Regions from separate parts of the Novosphingobium terrae genome, predicted to be linked through region 1. Evidence: predicted binding sites of a transcription regulator. Region 1 holds the regulator's gene; the other holds the start of a gene.
What was found. The regulator LexA, encoded in region 1, represses DNA repair genes until DNA is damaged. The targets are predictions, from matches to a motif close to GTTCCNCNCTTGTTCT.

Region 1 (8,398 bases):
AAACATGACGCCATCGATGCGGTCTTTGCGGGCTTTCCGGCCGGCACGGTCAGCGGGGCGCCCAAGGTGCGTGCCTGCCAGATCATCGCCGAGCTGGAAGGCGAGACGCGCGGGGCCTATGCGGGCGGCGTCGGCTATTTCGGACCCGACGGCAATCTGGACAGCTGCATCGTGCTGCGCACCGCCGTGGTGAAGGATGGCATGATGCATGTGCAGGCGGGCGCGGGCATCGTGGCCGACAGCGATCCGGCCAGCGAGCAGCGCGAGTGCGAGCATAAGGCCGGTGCCCTGTTCGCCGCCGCCCGCGAGGCCGTGCGCGTGGCAAGCGAAGCCGGTTTCGGGCAATGAGCGACAGTCTGGCCGACAGCCATTCCTTCACCATCGTCAGCGATGAGAAGGATTGGCTGTCGGCAAGCTGGCTGCTGACGCGTCATCGCTGGCTGTGGAAACGGCTGATCGTGGTCTCGGGCTCAATCTGGCTGCTTTACTGCGGCTTGGAGGTGTTGCCCGATGGCTTGCAATATGGCTGGCATCGCGCATGGATTCTCCATGGCCTGCTATGGGGCACCGGCATCACGCTGGCGGTGATCGCCATCGGTGTGGCCTTGGCTTGCGGCCTGCTGCCCTTCCGGGTGCGCAAACTGTTCCGTGACGCGTCCAAGCTGGCGCAGTCCACGCAGTTCACCTTCGATGCCAAGGGACTGCGCACCGCCAACCAGCACGCCACCACCACGCTGGACTGGCTCCAGTTCGAGCGATGGCTTGAGAATGACCGCATCCTGCTGCTGATCGTGATGCAGCGCAGCTATTACGCCATTTCCAAGTCGCAAGTCGCTCCCCATATCATCGACGCGCTGAGGTCGGCCCTGATTGCCGCCCGCGTCCCCCATCGCTAGGTTTTTCGCCATGATCCTCGTTATCGACAATTACGACAGCTTTACCTTCAACCTCGTCCACTACCTGCTGGAACTGGGCGCCGAGGTCGAAGTGGTGCGCAATGACGCGCTTTCCGCCGGACAGGCTATTTCCTCGGGCGCTCAGGGCTTCCTGATCTCGCCAGGGCCCTGCACGCCCAATGAGGCGGGGATCAGCCTCGATCTGGTCGGCGCCGCCGCCGACGCTGGCAAGCCGCTGCTGGGCGTGTGTCTGGGCCATCAGGCCATCGGCCAGTATTTCGGCGGCAAGGTGGTGCGCGGCGGGCTGATGCACGGCAAGACCAGCCCGGTCACCCATGACGACACCGGCGTGTTTGCAGGCCTCCCCTCGCCCTTTACCGCCACCCGCTATCACTCGCTGATCGTGGACAACATTCCCGAGACGCTGGAGGTCAACGCCCGCAGCGACGATGGCCATGTGATGGGCTTCCGCCACGCCACCCTGCCGATCCATGGCGTGCAGTTCCACCCCGAGAGCATCGCGACGGAACATGGCCATGCCATGCTGGCCAACTTCCTGCGCAGCGCCGGGATGAGCGTGACCATGCCGGAAACCCTTACGCCGATCCGCGCGGCATGAGCATCCTCTCGCAGGGCACTCTGCCCCCCGTTGCGCTGACGCCCTTCGCTCAGGATGAGGCCGAGGCGATCTTCGCCGCGATCCTCGACGCGCAGGTGGATGCCGACGCCATCGCCACCTTCCTCTCGGACCTGTCCGACCGGGGCGAAACCGCCAGCGAGATCGCCGGCGCCGCTCTGGCCATGCGCGCCCGCATGATCCCGGTGGAAAGCCCCGAGGGCGCCATCGATGTCTGCGGCACGGGCGGCGACGGCCATCATACGCTCAACGTCTCGACCGCCGTCAGCCTCGTGGTCGCGGCCTGCGGCGTGCCGGTGGCCAAGCATGGCAACCGCGCCGCCAGCTCCAAGGCGGGCGCCGCCGACACGCTGGAGGCGCTGGGCCTGAACCTCGCCAACGCCGGGGAGCGCGCCGCCGAAACGCTTGAGGATATCGGCATCGCCTTCCTCTTCGCGCAGACGCATCACCCCAAGCTGGGCCCCATCGCGCCGATCCGCAAGGCGCTGGGCAAGCGCACCATTTTCAACCTGATGGGCCCGCTGGCCAATCCGGCCAATGTGCAGCGCCAGTTGGTGGGCATCGCCCGCCCCGCCTATGTGCCGATCTATGCCGAGGCGCTGGAAGCTCTGGGCACGGAGCGCAGCTTTATCGTCTCGGGCGATGAGGGGCTGGACGAACTCTCGCTGGCAGGCGGCAATGAATGCGCCGAGGTGCAGGGCAAAACCATCGCCATGCATCGCGTTTCGGCAGCGGATGTGGGCCTGCCGGTGCATCCCGTCACCGCGCTGCGGGGCGGCGATGCGGCCTACAATGCCGATGCCCTGCGCCGGCTCTTGATGGGCGAGGAAGGCCCCTATCGCGATGCCGTGCTGTTCAACGCCTCTGCCGCGCTGCGCGTGGCGGGCGAGGTGGAAAACTGGCGTGAAGGCGTCGAGGAAGCCGCCGAGGTGATCGACAAGGGGCTCGCCAAGGCGCTGCTCGACTGCTGGATCGATGCGGTCCGATGAGCGATATGACAAAGATGGATACGACGATGACCGACAAGCTGACCGAAATCTGCGCCACCAAGGCTGAAGAGGTTGCCGCCCGCAAGCCGCTGGCCAGCCTGTCGGACCTCGACGCACGTGCTGCCCTGCAAACCGCCCCGCGCGGGTTTGAGGCCGCTCTGCGCGCCAAGGCCGCCACCGGCTTCGCGCTGATCGCGGAGATCAAGAAGGCCAGCCCGTCGAAGGGCCTGATCCGCGCCGATTTCGATCCGCCAGCCCATGCCCGCGCCTATCAGGCCGGGGGCGCCGCCTGCCTCTCGATCCTGACCGACGCGCCCTATTTTCAGGGCCATGAAGATTACCTCATCGCCGCCCGCGCCGCCTGCGACCTGCCCGTCATCCGCAAGGATTTCATGATCGACCCATGGCAGGTGGCCGAGGCGCGTTCCATCGGTGCCGATGCGATCCTGATCATCGTCGCCGCGCTGGAAGACGCCCAGATGGCCGAGATCGAGGCAGCGGCGCTGGAACGCGGCATGGATGTGCTGGTCGAAGTCCACAATGAGGCCGAGATGGAACGTGCCGCGCGTCTCACATCCCGCCTGATCGGCGTGAACAACCGCGATTTGAAGCGCTTCAAGACCGACATCGCCACCACCGAGCACCTCGCTCCGCTGGCGCCTGAAGGCACGCTGCTGGTGGCTGAAAGCGGCATCAACAGCCATGAGGATCTGGTGCGTCTGGCGCAAAGCAACGCCCGCACGTTCCTGGTCGGCGAAAGCCTGATGCGTCAGGCCGATGTCGAGGCCGCCACGCGCCAGCTGCTGACCGGCGCCTGATCCGATGGCCGAGCTGACCCACCTCGACGCTCAGGGCCATGCCCGCATGGTCGATGTGGGCGGCAAGGCCGAGACCAGACGCCTCGCCATCGCCGAGGGCCGCATCCTGATGGGCCCGCAGGCGCTGGAGGCGATCCGCGATGGCGCCATCCCCAAAGGCGATGTGCTGGCCGCCGCGCGCATCGCCGGGATCATGGCCGCCAAGAAGGTCGGCGATCTGATCCCGCTGTGCCATCCGCTGGCACTTGATTCCGTCAGCGTTGACTTCGTTCTTGAAGACAATGGGTTACGCTGCACCGCCAGCGCCAGCCTCACCGGCAAGACTGGCGTGGAGATGGAAGCGCTGACCGCCGTCTCCGTCGCGCTGCTGACGGTCTATGATATGGCCAAGGCAGTGGACAAGGCGATGGAGATCACCGGCATCCGCCTGATCGAAAAACACGGCGGCAAATCGGGCAGCTGGTACGCGCCCGGCAGGCCAGCCTGATGCCGCCGCTCCCGCTGGCAGAGGCGCAGCAGCGACTGCTCTCCACCATCACCCCGCTGCCTGTTGAAACCCTGCCCATCGAACAGGCCGCTCGGCGCTGGCTGGCGGAGCCTTTGGCAGCGCGCCGCACTCAGCCCGCCGCCGACCTCTCCGCGATGGATGGCTATGCCATGCGCGCGCAGGACTTGCCCGGCCCATGGCGCGTGGTGGGCGAGAGCGCGGCAGGCCACCCATGGCCTCACCCCGTCCAGCCCGGCGAGGCGATCCGCATCGCCACCGGCGCGCTGATGCCCGCAGGCGCCGATGCCATGGTGCTTCAGGAAGATGTCACACGCGATGGCGACCACCTGACCCTGACCGGCGATACTCCCAACCCTCCGGGCCGCCACATCCGCCGCACAGGGCTGGATTTCACGCAGGGCACGCCTTTGCTGCCCGCCGGAACCCGCCTCGGCCCGGCCCAGATCGCTCTGGCCATTTCGGGCGGCCATGGCAGCGTGAGCGTGCGCCGCCTGCCCCGCGTCACCATCATCGACAGTGGCGACGAACTGGTTTCCCCCGGCACAGATCCCCTGCCGCACCAAATCCCCGCCAGCAATGGCGCGATGCTGGCCGCGATGGTCGGCGCCGTGGGCGCGGAGGTGACGCGCATCGGCCCGGTGCTAGACGATTTATCCGCGCTGGTCGCCGCTCTGCAGGCCGCTGGCGAGGCCGATCTGATCGTCACCTCGGGCGGCGCTTCGGTGGGGGATCACGATCTGATCCGCCCGGCGCTGGAAGCATGGGGGGCGCAGCTGGCCTTCTGGCGCGTGGCGATGCGCCCCGGCAAGCCACTGATGCATGCGCGGCGAGGCGCGTGCCATATTCTTGGCCTGCCGGGCAATCCGGTCTCCGGGCTGGTGTGCGGGCAGTTTTTCCTGCTGCCGATGCTGCGTGCCATGATGGGCGCCAGCACGGTTCTGCCCCGCCGCGTCAGCGCCCGGCTGACAGCCCCTGTGCCCGCAGGCGGCAAACGCCAGGAATTTCTGCGTGGGCTTTGGGATGGCGAAACCGTCACCCCCAACCCGATGCGTGACAGCAGCGCTCTGGCAGCAATGGCGGCCAGCAATTGCCTGATCGACCGGCCCATCGATGCCGATGCCGCCGAAATGGGCGCAACCGTGGGAATTTATCTGCTGGACACGCATTCCCTTGCTTGACGGCTCCAACATTGTTGCATAAATGTTCTTTGTTCGTTCGGAAACGGAACGGCAGGAAGGACATCCGCATGCTCACCCGCAAGCAGCACGAATTGCTCCGCTTTATCCAGGTCCGGCTGGAGGAGGATGGCGTCTCCCCCTCGTTCGAGGAAATGAAGGAAGCGCTCGACCTCAAGTCGAAATCGGGTGTCCACAGGCTGATTTCGGCGCTGGAAGAACGCGGCTTTATCCGCCGCCTGCCCAACCGCGCCCGCGCCCTTGAAGTGCTGCGCCAGCCCGAGGATGTAGTCAGCAGCACGCGGACCGCGCCAGCCCCCCGCGCGCCTGCCGCTCCAGTGGCGCCCACCCGCCCTGCCGCGCTGACCTCCTCTGGTCTGACTGGCGCCCCGGTCGCCGCGCTGCGTGCGGACAATGATGTGATCGAGATTCCGCTGCATGGCCGCATCGCTGCAGGCGTGCCGATCGAGGCGCTGGAAGGCCAGTCGACCTTGCCGGTGCCCGCTGCCCTGCTCGGCTCGGGCGATCATTACGCGTTGGAAGTTTCGGGCGATTCCATGGTCGAGGCCGGCATTCTCGATGGCGATCTCGCCCTGATCCGCAGCACCGAGAGCGCCCGTGACGGCGAAATCGTGGTGGCACTGGTACGCGGCGGGGAAGCGACGCTGAAATATCTGCGCCGCGAAGGTGGCATGATCCGGCTCGATCCGGCCAATGCCACCTATCAGTCGCAATATTATCGCCCTGACGAAGTGCAGGTGCAAGGCAAGCTGGCAGGGCTGCTGCGCCGCTATCACTGATAGTTCAGGAGGGGGCAGAACGGTTCTGCTCCCTCTCTGCTTTGCGCATGGGCGTCATAGGCGCATGGCCTGGAGCATGTTCAAGCTGACTGCATAAGGTCAACGGTTCGGAACATGCGACAGCAAAGGATCAGAGCGTTTCGCTGTCGGTGAAAACGCGCTGGTGCCAGTTGAGGCAAGATCGGCCTTCGCGGCGATGTTTATGATGATTGCGGCGGATTGCGCAGTCCATCGCCAAGATGGCCTCATTTCAACACCGCGCCACCTCACCAGAGCAGTCTCCGACACCCAATCGGCATTCCTCCCGCAGGCCCGCTTTGACTGCATCTGGCAACATCAGGGTTCTGGCACCTCGCGGGGCGCATGGTGCGGGGCACGCCACCAGGGGTGGTCGCCGGCAGATTGCTCCACGGTGGTCACCCGGCGGTGTTCCAGATCCAGCGACAGGCCGCCGCTGCGCAGCAGCAAGCTACGGTCAGCCTTGAGCAATCTGGGGTGGCACGGGCCATAGAGTTTGTCCGGCGCCACCACGATATCGCTTTGAGCGCAGGCCTGCGCCAGTTCGGCAGGCTTGGGTTCGCCCTTGCCCCGCGCGATCAGCAGACGCCAGCGCCTTCCCCCCCGGTCGAGATCCAGCGCGCAAAAGCCTTCTGAACAGCGTGCACCGGGCCATGTCGTCAGCGGGGTGACCGTGCCGGTCAACCCTGCAGCCTCCAGCATGGACTCGCCCATGCGGCCTCCCTTGCCTTCGCGCAGGATCAGCAGGGCTCGGCCCTGGACGCCGGTGATGCCAATGTTCTTGCCGTCCCCGGTGATCAGCACATCGGGCGGATGCAGCCAGGCCAGTGAAACGATCGCCGCTAAAGCGAGCAACAACCCCCACAACCGCCCCCGCCCGTGCCACAAGGCCAGCCACAGCATGCCGCTTACAAACAGCAGAAACCGCCCCCCATCCATGGCGGGCATCATCGTCACCGAGGCCGGGCGCTGCGCCGTCCACCGGGCAATCGCCAGCAGCAGGTCGAGCGATTCCCCGCAAACCCACCATGCCGGGCCACCCATCCCCACCAGATCCAGCGCCAGCCCCAGCGCGATGGCAGGCATGGACACAAAGGTGGTCAGCGGAATGGCCACCAGATTGGCCATTGAGCCGTAAATCCCCGCCCGATGGAAATGGAACAGCGCAATGGGCATCAACGCCAGATCGATGACCATCCCCGACAGCAGGATCATCGCCAGATGGCGGAGCATGCGCAGCCACCAGCCTTCCTCACGCGGGGCCAGAAAGGCGCGGACCGGAGCGCAATCATGCAGCACCACCAGCGCCAGCACCGAACCGAAGCTCATCTGAAAGCTGGGCCCGATCACCGCCTCGGGCCAGAGCAGCATGGTGCAGATCGACCCCACCGCCAGCAGGCGCACCGTAAAGGGCTGCCTGCCCAGCGCCAGCCCGATCATCACCAGCAAGGCCCCCAGCACCGAGCGCACGGTCGGCACCTGGGCGCCGGTCAGCAACGTGTAGAAAATGCCTGCCGCTCCGCCACAGCCGCTCGCCAGCAGCGGCAGGCGCACCCGCAAGGCCAGCCATGGGAACAGCGCCAACAGCCGGATCGCCAGCACATAAACCCCGGCGATCACCGCGCTCACATGCAAGCCGCTGACCGACAGCAAATGCGTCAGGCCCGAGTCGCGCATCGCCTGCTCATCGGCGACGGGGATACCGCCACGATCTCCACTGGCAAACGCCGCCGCGATGCCGCCCGCCGGGCCTGACAGGCGGGATCGCACATGATCGGCCAGAGCATGGCGCGCCCGGGCCAGCCACGAATCGCCCGGCGCCGGCGTCACCACCGTCACCGGGCCGATCACCGTGCCCGTGGCCGCCACACCGTCGAACCAGGCCGAGCGTGCCGCATCATAGCCTCCGGGCAGGTCCGGAGCGGCCGGCGGCATCAGCCTTGCTCGCAACCGCACAACCGCGCCTTCGGTCAGGCCGGGACGATCGGCGCTGTCCGGCATGGAGAGTCGCGCCAGAATCGGGCAGCCGCTGCCCGGCTCGGCAAAGGCCAGTTCCAGCCGCAAACGATGGTCGGCAGGCTGGGCATAGCGGTCCATCACGCGGGCGGTGATCACCGGGGCCATCGGCTGCACAATGGCGGGCGTGCCCACCAGTGCCGATTTGGCCCAGATCAGCCCGCAACCCGCCGCCACAGCCAGCCCCATCCCCGCCAAAGCACCGCGCAGATGGCCATGGGAAACAGCGGGCAGCAACCATGCCAAAGCTGCCAACCCTATACCAAAGGCTGATAGGCCCAACCAAAGCCAGCCATTGGCAAGCGTGAACCACAGGCCTATGCCACCGCCAACCCCCACGGCCAGCCATGGCCAGCGATCCGCACCGGCATCGTTCAGAAAATGTTCTGCCCGCAAGGCAAGGCTGGACAAGATCGCGCCGCTGGTCCTATGGCCGTGTTGCAATGCAGCGGCGCCCCACAGGCGCCGTAAGCGCGGGGCGCGAAAAGTGTGCCCAGTGGTGATGCCGAAACGGCTGGCCATAGTTGGGCAGAGTGACAGG
Region 2 (8,398 bases), 1.6 Mb from region 1:
ATGACGACGATCAGCCCGGCGAGGACTCGCAGGAAATGCCTCAGCCGATGGAGGCGGCCTCCGAGCCGACGCGCGGTGACGATGAGGGGCAGGACGACGCCGATGGCGAAATGTCCGACGATGCCGACGATTCCGAAGGCAGCGAGGATGCCGAGGATGGCATGTTGCCAACGCGGCCCAACCGCCCGTGGACGGAAACGCCTGAAAACTTCGATTACAAGAGCTTCACCACCCAGTTCGACGAGGTGGTCGCAGCCCAAGACCTGTGCGACGATGAAGAACTGACCCGCCTGCGCGCCTATCTGGACGCGCAGTTGAAGGGGTTGCAGGGCGTCGTCACCAAGCTGGCCAACCGTTTGCAGCGCCGGTTGATGGCGCAGCAGAACCGCAGCTGGGATTTTGATCAGGATGAGGGCATGCTCGATGCCGCGCGTCTTGCCCGTGTGGTGGTCGCGCCGGGGCAGTCGCTCAGCTACAAGATCGAGCGCGATGTCGAGTTCAAGGATACGGTCGTCACGCTGCTGATCGACAATTCGGGCTCGATGCGCGGGCGGCCGATCTCCATCGCGGCGATTTCGGCTGACGTTCTGGCCCGCACTCTGGAGCGCTGCGGGGTCAAGACAGAGGTTCTGGGCTTCACCACCAGCGCCTGGAAGGGCGGCAAGAGCCGGGAGCAGTGGCTGGCCGGTGGCAAGCCTGCTCATCCGGGGCGTCTCAATGACTTGCGGCACATTGTTTACAAAAAGGCTGATGAGCCCTGGCGCCGGGCGCGCAAGAATCTCGGCCTGATGATGCGCGAAGGGCTGCTGAAGGAAAATATCGACGGCGAGGCGCTGATCTGGGCGCATAACCGCATGCTGGCCCGGCAGGAGGACCGCCGCATCCTGATGGTGATCTCCGACGGCGCGCCGGTGGATGACAGCACGCTGAGCGTCAATGCGGCGGGCTATCTGGAAACCCATCTGCGCAAGGTCATCGAGTGGATCGAGAAGCAGTCGCCGGTGCAGCTGGTGGCGATCGGCATCGGCCATGATGTGACGCGCTATTACCGCCGCGCCGTGACCATCATGGATGTCGAGCAGCTGGGCGGCACGATGATCGAGCAGTTGGCGGGCCTCTTCGAAGACGGTTGAGTCGTTTGCGGCACGATGCGAGGCATCGTGCCGGGCGGCACCGGCCCTCTCCCCCGCCCGGCCACCCAGAGCATACCGTCGAGTAGCCGGGCGAGGGAGCGGGCCGGTGCCGCCAAAAGCGCTGTGGCGCTTGACCTTTCCCTCGCGCCTTGCCAACCGGCAGGGCTATGACTGACGCCACGCCCCTGAAGCTGTTCAACAGCCTGACCCGCCAGCTCGAAACCTTCGAGCCCGTCCACCCCGGCGAGGCGCGCGTCTACAGCTGTGGCCCCACGGTCTACAACTATCCGCATATCGGCAATATGCGCGCTTATGTGTTTGCCGATGTGTTGGGGCGGGTGCTGTCCTTCAAGGGCTACAAGCTTTCCCACGTCATCAACATCACCGATGTGGGCCATCTGACCGACGATGCCGACGCCGGTGAGGACAAGATGGAAAAGATGGCCGCGAAAGAGGCCAAAAGCATCTGGGCCATCGCCGAGCATTACACCGAGGCTTACTGGGCCGACATCAAGGCGCTGAACATCCGCCAGCCGATGGAATGGTCGGTGGCGACGAAATATGTGCCCGCGATGATCGAGTTCGCCGAAAAGATCGCCGACAAGCACTGCTATGAGCTGGAAAGCGGCCTCTATTTCGATGTGGCCAGCGTGGCCGATTATGGCCGCCTTGCCCGTGCCCACACCGAAGAGGGCGAGGGCCGCATCGAGGCTGTCGAGGGCAAGCGCAACGCCGCCGATTTCGCGATCTGGCGCAAAACCCCCGCTGGCGAGACGCGCCAGATGGAATGGGATTCGCCCTGGGGTCGCGGTGCGCCGGGCTGGCATCTGGAATGCTCGGTGATGAGCGGGCAGCTGCTGGGCTTCCCCTTTGACATTCACACCGGCGGCATCGATCACCGCGAAATCCACCACCCGAACGAGATCGCGCAGAATCAGGCCTTCTGCTGCTCCGGAGGGCTGGACGTGCCCGGCAATTCCGGCGCCAAGCTCTGGATGCACAACAATTTCCTCGTCGAGCGCAGCGGCAAGATGAGCAAGTCCTCGGGCGAGTTCCTCCGCCTGCAACTGCTGATCGACAAGGGCTATCACCCGCTGGCCTATCGCCTGATGTGCCTTCAGGCGCAGTATCGCAGCGAGTTGGAGTTCAGTTGGGAAGGGCTGGGCGCTGCTTTGACGCGCCTGAAGCGTCTGGTGATGGCGGTGGAGCAATTGCGCGCGCGCCTCAACGATGAAGGCGGCTCCGTGATCGAGGGCGCCGAGCCGGGGCCGAAGTTCGCGCCCCTGCGCGAGGCTTTCGCAGCGGCGGTCAGCGACGATCTGGGCACGCCGATTGCGCTCACCCAGCTCGAAGCGGTGGTGGCGCTGAAAAAGGTCGATCTGGGCCAGAAGCTGGCGGTGATCGCCGAGATGGATGCGGTGCTGGGCCTCAACCTGCTGGCCCTGACTCGCGCCGAATTGCGCCTCAAACCCAAGGTCGCCACCATCACCGAGGCCGAGATCGACGAGATCCTCGCCGCCCGCCGTCAGGCCCGTGCGGACAAGGATTTCGCTAAGTCCGATGCCCTGCGCGACGACCTCGCTGCGCGCGGTGTGGAGGCCATGGATGGCGACCCGCTCGGCTGGGACTGGAAGCTGGAGGCGTAAAGGGTTAAGAACGCTCCCGGTTTACGCCGGGAGAGTTCTATGTCCGTCGCCACCTTTGCCAGCCTGTTGCTTGCCGCCGGAGCGCCCAGCCTGGGGGACGGGCGGGCGCTCGATGCTCTGGTCAACCAGATTTACGACCCCTATCGCGGGGACGGACACGCGGAATATTGGAACGCGCCGATCTACTCCACGCAGACCCGGCAACTGATCCAGATGTGGTCGCAGAGCCGCCGGCACGGCAGCGATGATGTCTCCGAAACCGATATGCTTTGCGATTGTCAGGACTGGGACGCCAATGCCTTCCATGTCGAGACGATCAGCCGTCAGTTCACCGGGCCGGGCCGGGCGGTGCTGCTGCTGCGCGTCTGGCAGACCAAAAGCGATCACAGCAATGTGCGCCTCTCGCTGATCAAGGAGGGCAGCCGCTGGACGGTGGAGGATATCGGGGACTCGGCGGGCGGCAGCGGCCTGAGGTCCGCCCTTGGCCGCGCCATGAGCAAGGCGCGGCGCTAGAGTTTCAGATTTCGTTGAGCAGCAGCAGGTCGGCCTCGACCACCATCAGCGGGCGGGGCTGGGTAAGATGCGTCACCTCGCTGACGCCCGCATCGGCCACCAGCCGGCCCGGCAGATGGAATTCGTGATCGGGCAGCAGGGCGATGAAACTTTCCGCCGCCGCAATGCCCGGATCGCCCGCGAAGCTCAGCGTGATGGTGTGGCGCGTGCCTGAAAAGGTGGCGCTGGCCCAGGGCCTTTCGGCGTGGGAGATCAGCTCGCTTTCCGGCCCCGCCAGTCGCATCACCGCATCGAGCAGGCGCAGCGCCGGATCGCGCCGCCGCCGGGAGCCCAGCGCGCCGCCGCCATCATGCGCCGTGGGCTTGCGCGAGGGGCCGGAGAAGAGGCGGATCAGATCGCGCCCATGGTGAAAATCAAAGCGCATGGTCGGCCTCCTTCGGTTGGGCGTGGCTGTCGATAAAGGCCTCGATGCGGCGGGCGAGGTCATCGCGCGGCACGCGGCCATTGCGCATATCGCCGACCAGACGCGGGTCATGCGCCACCAGCCGCCCGAATTTGGTCCACGGCATGCCGCTGTGGCGCAGAAACGTCTCGATCCTTCTGAGCAACATCAAAGCCCCCTTTCGTCTGGGCGCCTGCGGTGGAGCCCGAATCAGAATGTTCTTTAAATGTTCCATTCGAAGTCCTACTTGTCTAGGAAATTTCCTATGATAGGATGGTGCCATGAACAGCACCGATCCGCGCAACCGACTGGTCGAATTGGCGCGTGAGCGCGGCACCAGCCTGGCTGCGCTTTCGGAATTGATCGGGCGAAATACCACATATATTCAACAATTTGTGCGCAAGGGCAGTCCGCGCAAGCTGGAGGAGGGAGACCGGCGCACGCTGGCCCGCTTCTTCGGCATCGCCGAGTCGCAGTTGGGTGGCGTGGAGGATAAATCCTCGCTGCTGGACTTGAAGCGCGAGACTTCGGCCTGGGTCGATGTGCCGCGTCTGGCGCTCGATGCTTCGGCGGGGCCGGGGGCGCTGCCGGAAGCCATGGTGGTGGGGGAAAAGCCCTTTGGCCACTTCCGCTATGCGCGGCGCTGGTTACGCGGGCAGGGGCTCGATCCCGCGCATCTCTCGGCGATTGCCGTGGCGGGCGATTCGATGGAGCCTGCCCTGCATGATGGCGACGAAATCCTTGTCGATCTGCGCCCGCGTGACTGGGGTGACGGCGTCCATGTGCTGCGGCTGGGGGAGACGTTGCTGGTTAAGCGGCTGGCCTTCCGTCAGCCGGGGCAGGTGCATGTGATCAGCGAGAACCCGCGCTACGCCCCCTATGATCTGCCGCTGGAAGAGGTGGCGATCATCGGGCGAGTCGTCTGGAAATGCGGGCGGATCTAGACCCGCCCGCACAGGATCTCACTTCGTCCAGCTGGCCAGCCAGTCGGCCAGCGCTTGCGGGCTCATATGGCGCGCGTCGGACAGGGCCGTTTCGTGGCCGGGGTTCAGCACCTTGCGGGTTCTGGGGTCGATGATCAGCACGGCGGGCACGCCCTTGGGGCGCGGCGGCTGGCCGTAACCGGCCCAGATGTCGAGATTCTTGGTGTAGCGGCCCACATCGATCGTCACCTCGACATAATGCTTTTCCACGAAGGCTTTAACCTCGGGCAGTTCGATCGTGCCGGCCAGCACGCGGCAGTCCGGGCACCAGTTGCCGCCGAAATCGAGCAGCAGCAGCTTGTGCTCCTTCTTCGCCCTGGCCGTGGCCTTGGCGACATCAGCCTTGGCATCGGCATTCTCGTCATAGGGCAGTGGCAGTGGCTGGTTGAGCTGGTCGAAGCTGGAGATCGCCACATGCGGGGCCGGAGCCGCCAGAGCGGGCGCGGCAGTGCAGGTGAGGGCGATGGCGGCGGCAAGGAAAAGGCGCATCCCATGAATCCTAACTAAATGAGTTGAGATTTTTATAGGCCGCGCCCGCCGATGTGCAACGCCCTTTGCGCGCATGGTTTTCGCCGCTATCTCCCGATGCCATGGCCACCAATCCCACCAAGCCCGAACCGCCGCTGCGCGCCGCGATCATCCCCGTCACCGCCTTCCAGCAGAATTGCTCGCTGATCTGGTGTACCAAGACGATGCGCGGGGCGCTGGTCGATCCGGGCGGCGATCTGGACAAGTTGAAGGCGGGCGTCGCCAAAGCGGGTGTCACGCTGGAGAAGCTGCTGGTCACCCATGGTCATATGGACCACTGCGGTCTGGCAGGCGTGCTGGCGCAGGAGTTGGACCTGCCGCTGGAAGGCCCGCATGAGGATGACCGCTTCTGGATCGAGGGGCTCGACAATCCCAACACCCGCATGGGCCTCGAAGGCAAAAGCTTCGAGCCGACTCGCTGGCTGCAGGATGGCGACACCGTCACCGTGGGCGAGCTGACGCTGAATGTGATTCACTGCCCCGGCCATACGCCCGGCCATGTGGTGTTCTTCCACGAAGAATCACGGCTGGCGATCGTGGGCGATGTGATCTTTCAGGGCTCGATCGGGCGGACGGATTTTCCCAAGGGTAATCATCAGCAGTTGATCGATTCGATCACGGAAAAACTGTGGCCACTGGGCAAGGATGTGAATTTCATCCCCGGCCATGGCCCCATGAGCAGCTTCGGCCATGAAATGCTGACCAACCCCTTTGTGGGCAGCCGCTACGGTTAAAGGCAAAGGGGGCGGCGAAAGCCGCCCCCTCACATTCATCAGGCGGGATGCATCATCTGATGCATCGCCACAAACAGCGCAAAGCCGCCAAGACCCAGCTGGATCAGAATGGCCGAGACCGCGCCGAAGACTCGGCCCGCCTTGAAGCGCCCATCCATGCCCCAGGCGTGAGTCACGCGGCCCAGCATAAAGACGGCGCCCACCACCGGCAGCCACCAGCTGCCCTTGCCGGAAAGCTCGATCCCGGCGACCAGAATCAGCAGCAGCGGCGTGTTCTCACTGAAATTGGCGTGAGCGCGCATGCGGCGGAAAATCGAATCATGTCCGCCATCGCCCACATCCACCTTCAGCTTTCCGCGCAGCTGGCCGATGCGCAGGCTCAGCCAGAAGTTGATCAGCGCGGCTGCGGCTGCCAAAGCCAGCGTGGTGGGCAGGATCATCGGGATTGTCAGGCTTACGGGCATGTTTGTCGCTTCCCCCTAAAGGCGTTGATGATAGATATCTTTCAGTTCGTTGCGCCGATTAGACCAGAGAAGCTTGCAACACACGCCAAATTCGCTATAGGCGCGCCTTCGCTCCGCCGGTGCTGAGATGCATTGAGGCGGCTTTTACTGTCGGTAACGAATTTTCAGGAACAGGTGCCTCCATGGCTGTCCCCAAAAGAAAAACCTCCCCTTCTCGCCGGGGCATGCGCCGCAGCCATGACGCGCTGTCGGTCGAGGCGTTCCACGAGTGCTCGAACTGCGGCGAGCTGAAGCGCCCGCATAACCTGTGCAACGCTTGCGGCCACTACAATGGTCGCGAGATTGTCGCGGTTGGCCTGTAAGCGCAACCGCGCGCTGACAGCAGGAGGTAAGCACCCATGACTTCGCCGCGTATCGCCGTTGACGCGATGGGCGGTGATGAGGGTGTGCGCACGATGGTCGCTGGCGTGGCATTGGCCCGTCAGCGGCATGATCGTGCGCGTTTCCTTTTGGTGGGTGACGAGGCCCAGATCAGCAGCGCGCTCGATCATCATTCCGATCTGCGTTCCGCTGTCGAGATCCTGCATGCGCAGGACGTGATCAGCGGAGAGGAAAAGCCCAGTCAGGCCTTGCGCCGTGCGCGCACCACCTCGATGGGGCTGGCCATTCACGCCGTGCGTGACGGGCTTGCCGGCGCCGCCCTTTCCGCGGGCAACACCGGCGCGCTGATGGCGATTTCCAAGCTGGCGCTGCGCACCATGCCGGGCATTGACCGGCCTGCGCTGGCCGCTCTGCTGCCCACGCTGGACGCCAGCGATCTGGTGATGCTGGATCTTGGTGCCAACACGGAATGCGATGCCCGCAATCTGGTGCAGTTCGCCATCATGGGCGCGGCCTATTCGCGCATCGTGACGGGCCGGGCCGAGCCGCGCGTCCGCATTCTGAACATCGGCACCGAGGACAACAAGGGCACCGAAGAACTGCGCGACGCTGCCGCTCAGCTCAAGGCTGCCGCTGCTGGCCTGTCGATCGCCTTCGATGGCTTCACCGAGGCGGACAAGCTCTGCCGCGGCGAGGTCGATGTGGTGGTCACCGATGGTTTTTCGGGCAACATTGCCCTGAAGGCTGTCGAGGGCACCGCGCGTTTCGTTGGTGATCTGCTGCGTCGTTCCTTTGCCTCTTCGCTGCGCTCCAAGATCGGTTTCCTGATCTCGCGTCCGGCGACGGAATTGCTCAAGCATCATCTCGATCCCAACAATCACAATGGCGCCGTCTTCCTCGGGTTGAACGGTGTGGTCGTGAAAAGCCATGGCAGCGCGAATGCGCTGGGCGTGGCCAATGCCGTGGGCGTGACCCAGCGGCTGCTGGAGGAAAAACTGACCGAGCATATTGCCGCCGACCTTGACCGGTTGGGGACCGACAAGATCCGTAACACCGCAAAGTCCGTGGCAGGTGCTTCTCAGTGACCCTTCGATCCGTGCTCACCGGCACCGGCAGTGCTCTGCCGGTGCGTCTCGTCACCAACGCCGAACTGGCGGAGAAGGTTGACACCAGCGACGAGTGGATCGTCGAACGCACGGGCATCCGCACCCGTCATATCGCCGGTGAGGGCGAAACCACGGCCACGCTGGCCACCGATGCGGCGCGCAATGCGCTGGCCGCTGCGGGCCTGACCGGGGCCGACATCGATCTGATCGTGCTGGCCACCGCCACGCCGGATCAGACCTTCCCCGCCACCGCCACCATCGTGCAGGACGCCATCGGCGCGCGGGGTGGCATCGCCTTTGACGTGGCGGCGGTCTGCTCGGGCTTCGTCTATGCCGTGGGCGTGGCCGATTCGATGCTGCGCACCGGCATGGCCAAGCGCGCGCTGGTGATCGGTTCGGAAACCTTCAGCCGCATCCTCGACTGGGAAGACCGCGCGACCTGCGTGCTTTTCGGCGACGGTGCAGGCG

Region 2: HGK27_RS05715 (S24 family peptidase) is a predicted target of LexA. The motif match lies at 3,952-3,967, and genes of this name have one in related genera.

Annotation. Positions count from the first base shown of each region.
Region 1 covers NZ_JABVZR010000001.1:2,846,556-2,854,953, forward strand. Annotated here, with positions in the region: gene trpE (anthranilate synthase component I) at 1-348, shown strand, start outside; gene HGK27_RS12740 (YcxB family protein) at 345-896, shown strand; gene HGK27_RS12745 (anthranilate synthase component II) at 907-1,515, shown strand; gene trpD (anthranilate phosphoribosyltransferase) at 1,512-2,522, shown strand; gene trpC (indole-3-glycerol phosphate synthase TrpC) at 2,549-3,340, shown strand; gene moaC (cyclic pyranopterin monophosphate synthase MoaC) at 3,345-3,827, shown strand; gene HGK27_RS12765 (molybdopterin molybdotransferase MoeA) at 3,827-5,026, shown strand; gene lexA (transcriptional repressor LexA) at 5,095-5,823, shown strand; gene HGK27_RS12775 (ComEC/Rec2 family competence protein) at 6,160-8,268, opposite strand.
Region 2 covers NZ_JABVZR010000001.1:1,200,985-1,209,382, forward strand. Annotated here, with positions in the region: gene cobT (cobaltochelatase subunit CobT) at 1-1,133, shown strand, start outside; gene cysS (cysteine--tRNA ligase) at 1,301-2,779, shown strand; gene HGK27_RS05700 (DUF3828 domain-containing protein) at 2,819-3,292, shown strand; gene HGK27_RS05705 (hypothetical protein) at 3,297-3,716, opposite strand; gene HGK27_RS05710 (hypothetical protein) at 3,706-3,903, opposite strand; gene HGK27_RS05715 (S24 family peptidase) at 4,016-4,678, shown strand; gene HGK27_RS05720 (thioredoxin family protein) at 4,697-5,206, opposite strand; gene HGK27_RS05725 (MBL fold metallo-hydrolase) at 5,308-5,979, shown strand; gene HGK27_RS05730 (MAPEG family protein) at 6,018-6,443, opposite strand; gene rpmF (50S ribosomal protein L32) at 6,626-6,805, shown strand; gene plsX (phosphate acyltransferase PlsX) at 6,842-7,909, shown strand; gene HGK27_RS05745 (beta-ketoacyl-ACP synthase III) at 7,906-8,398, shown strand, end outside.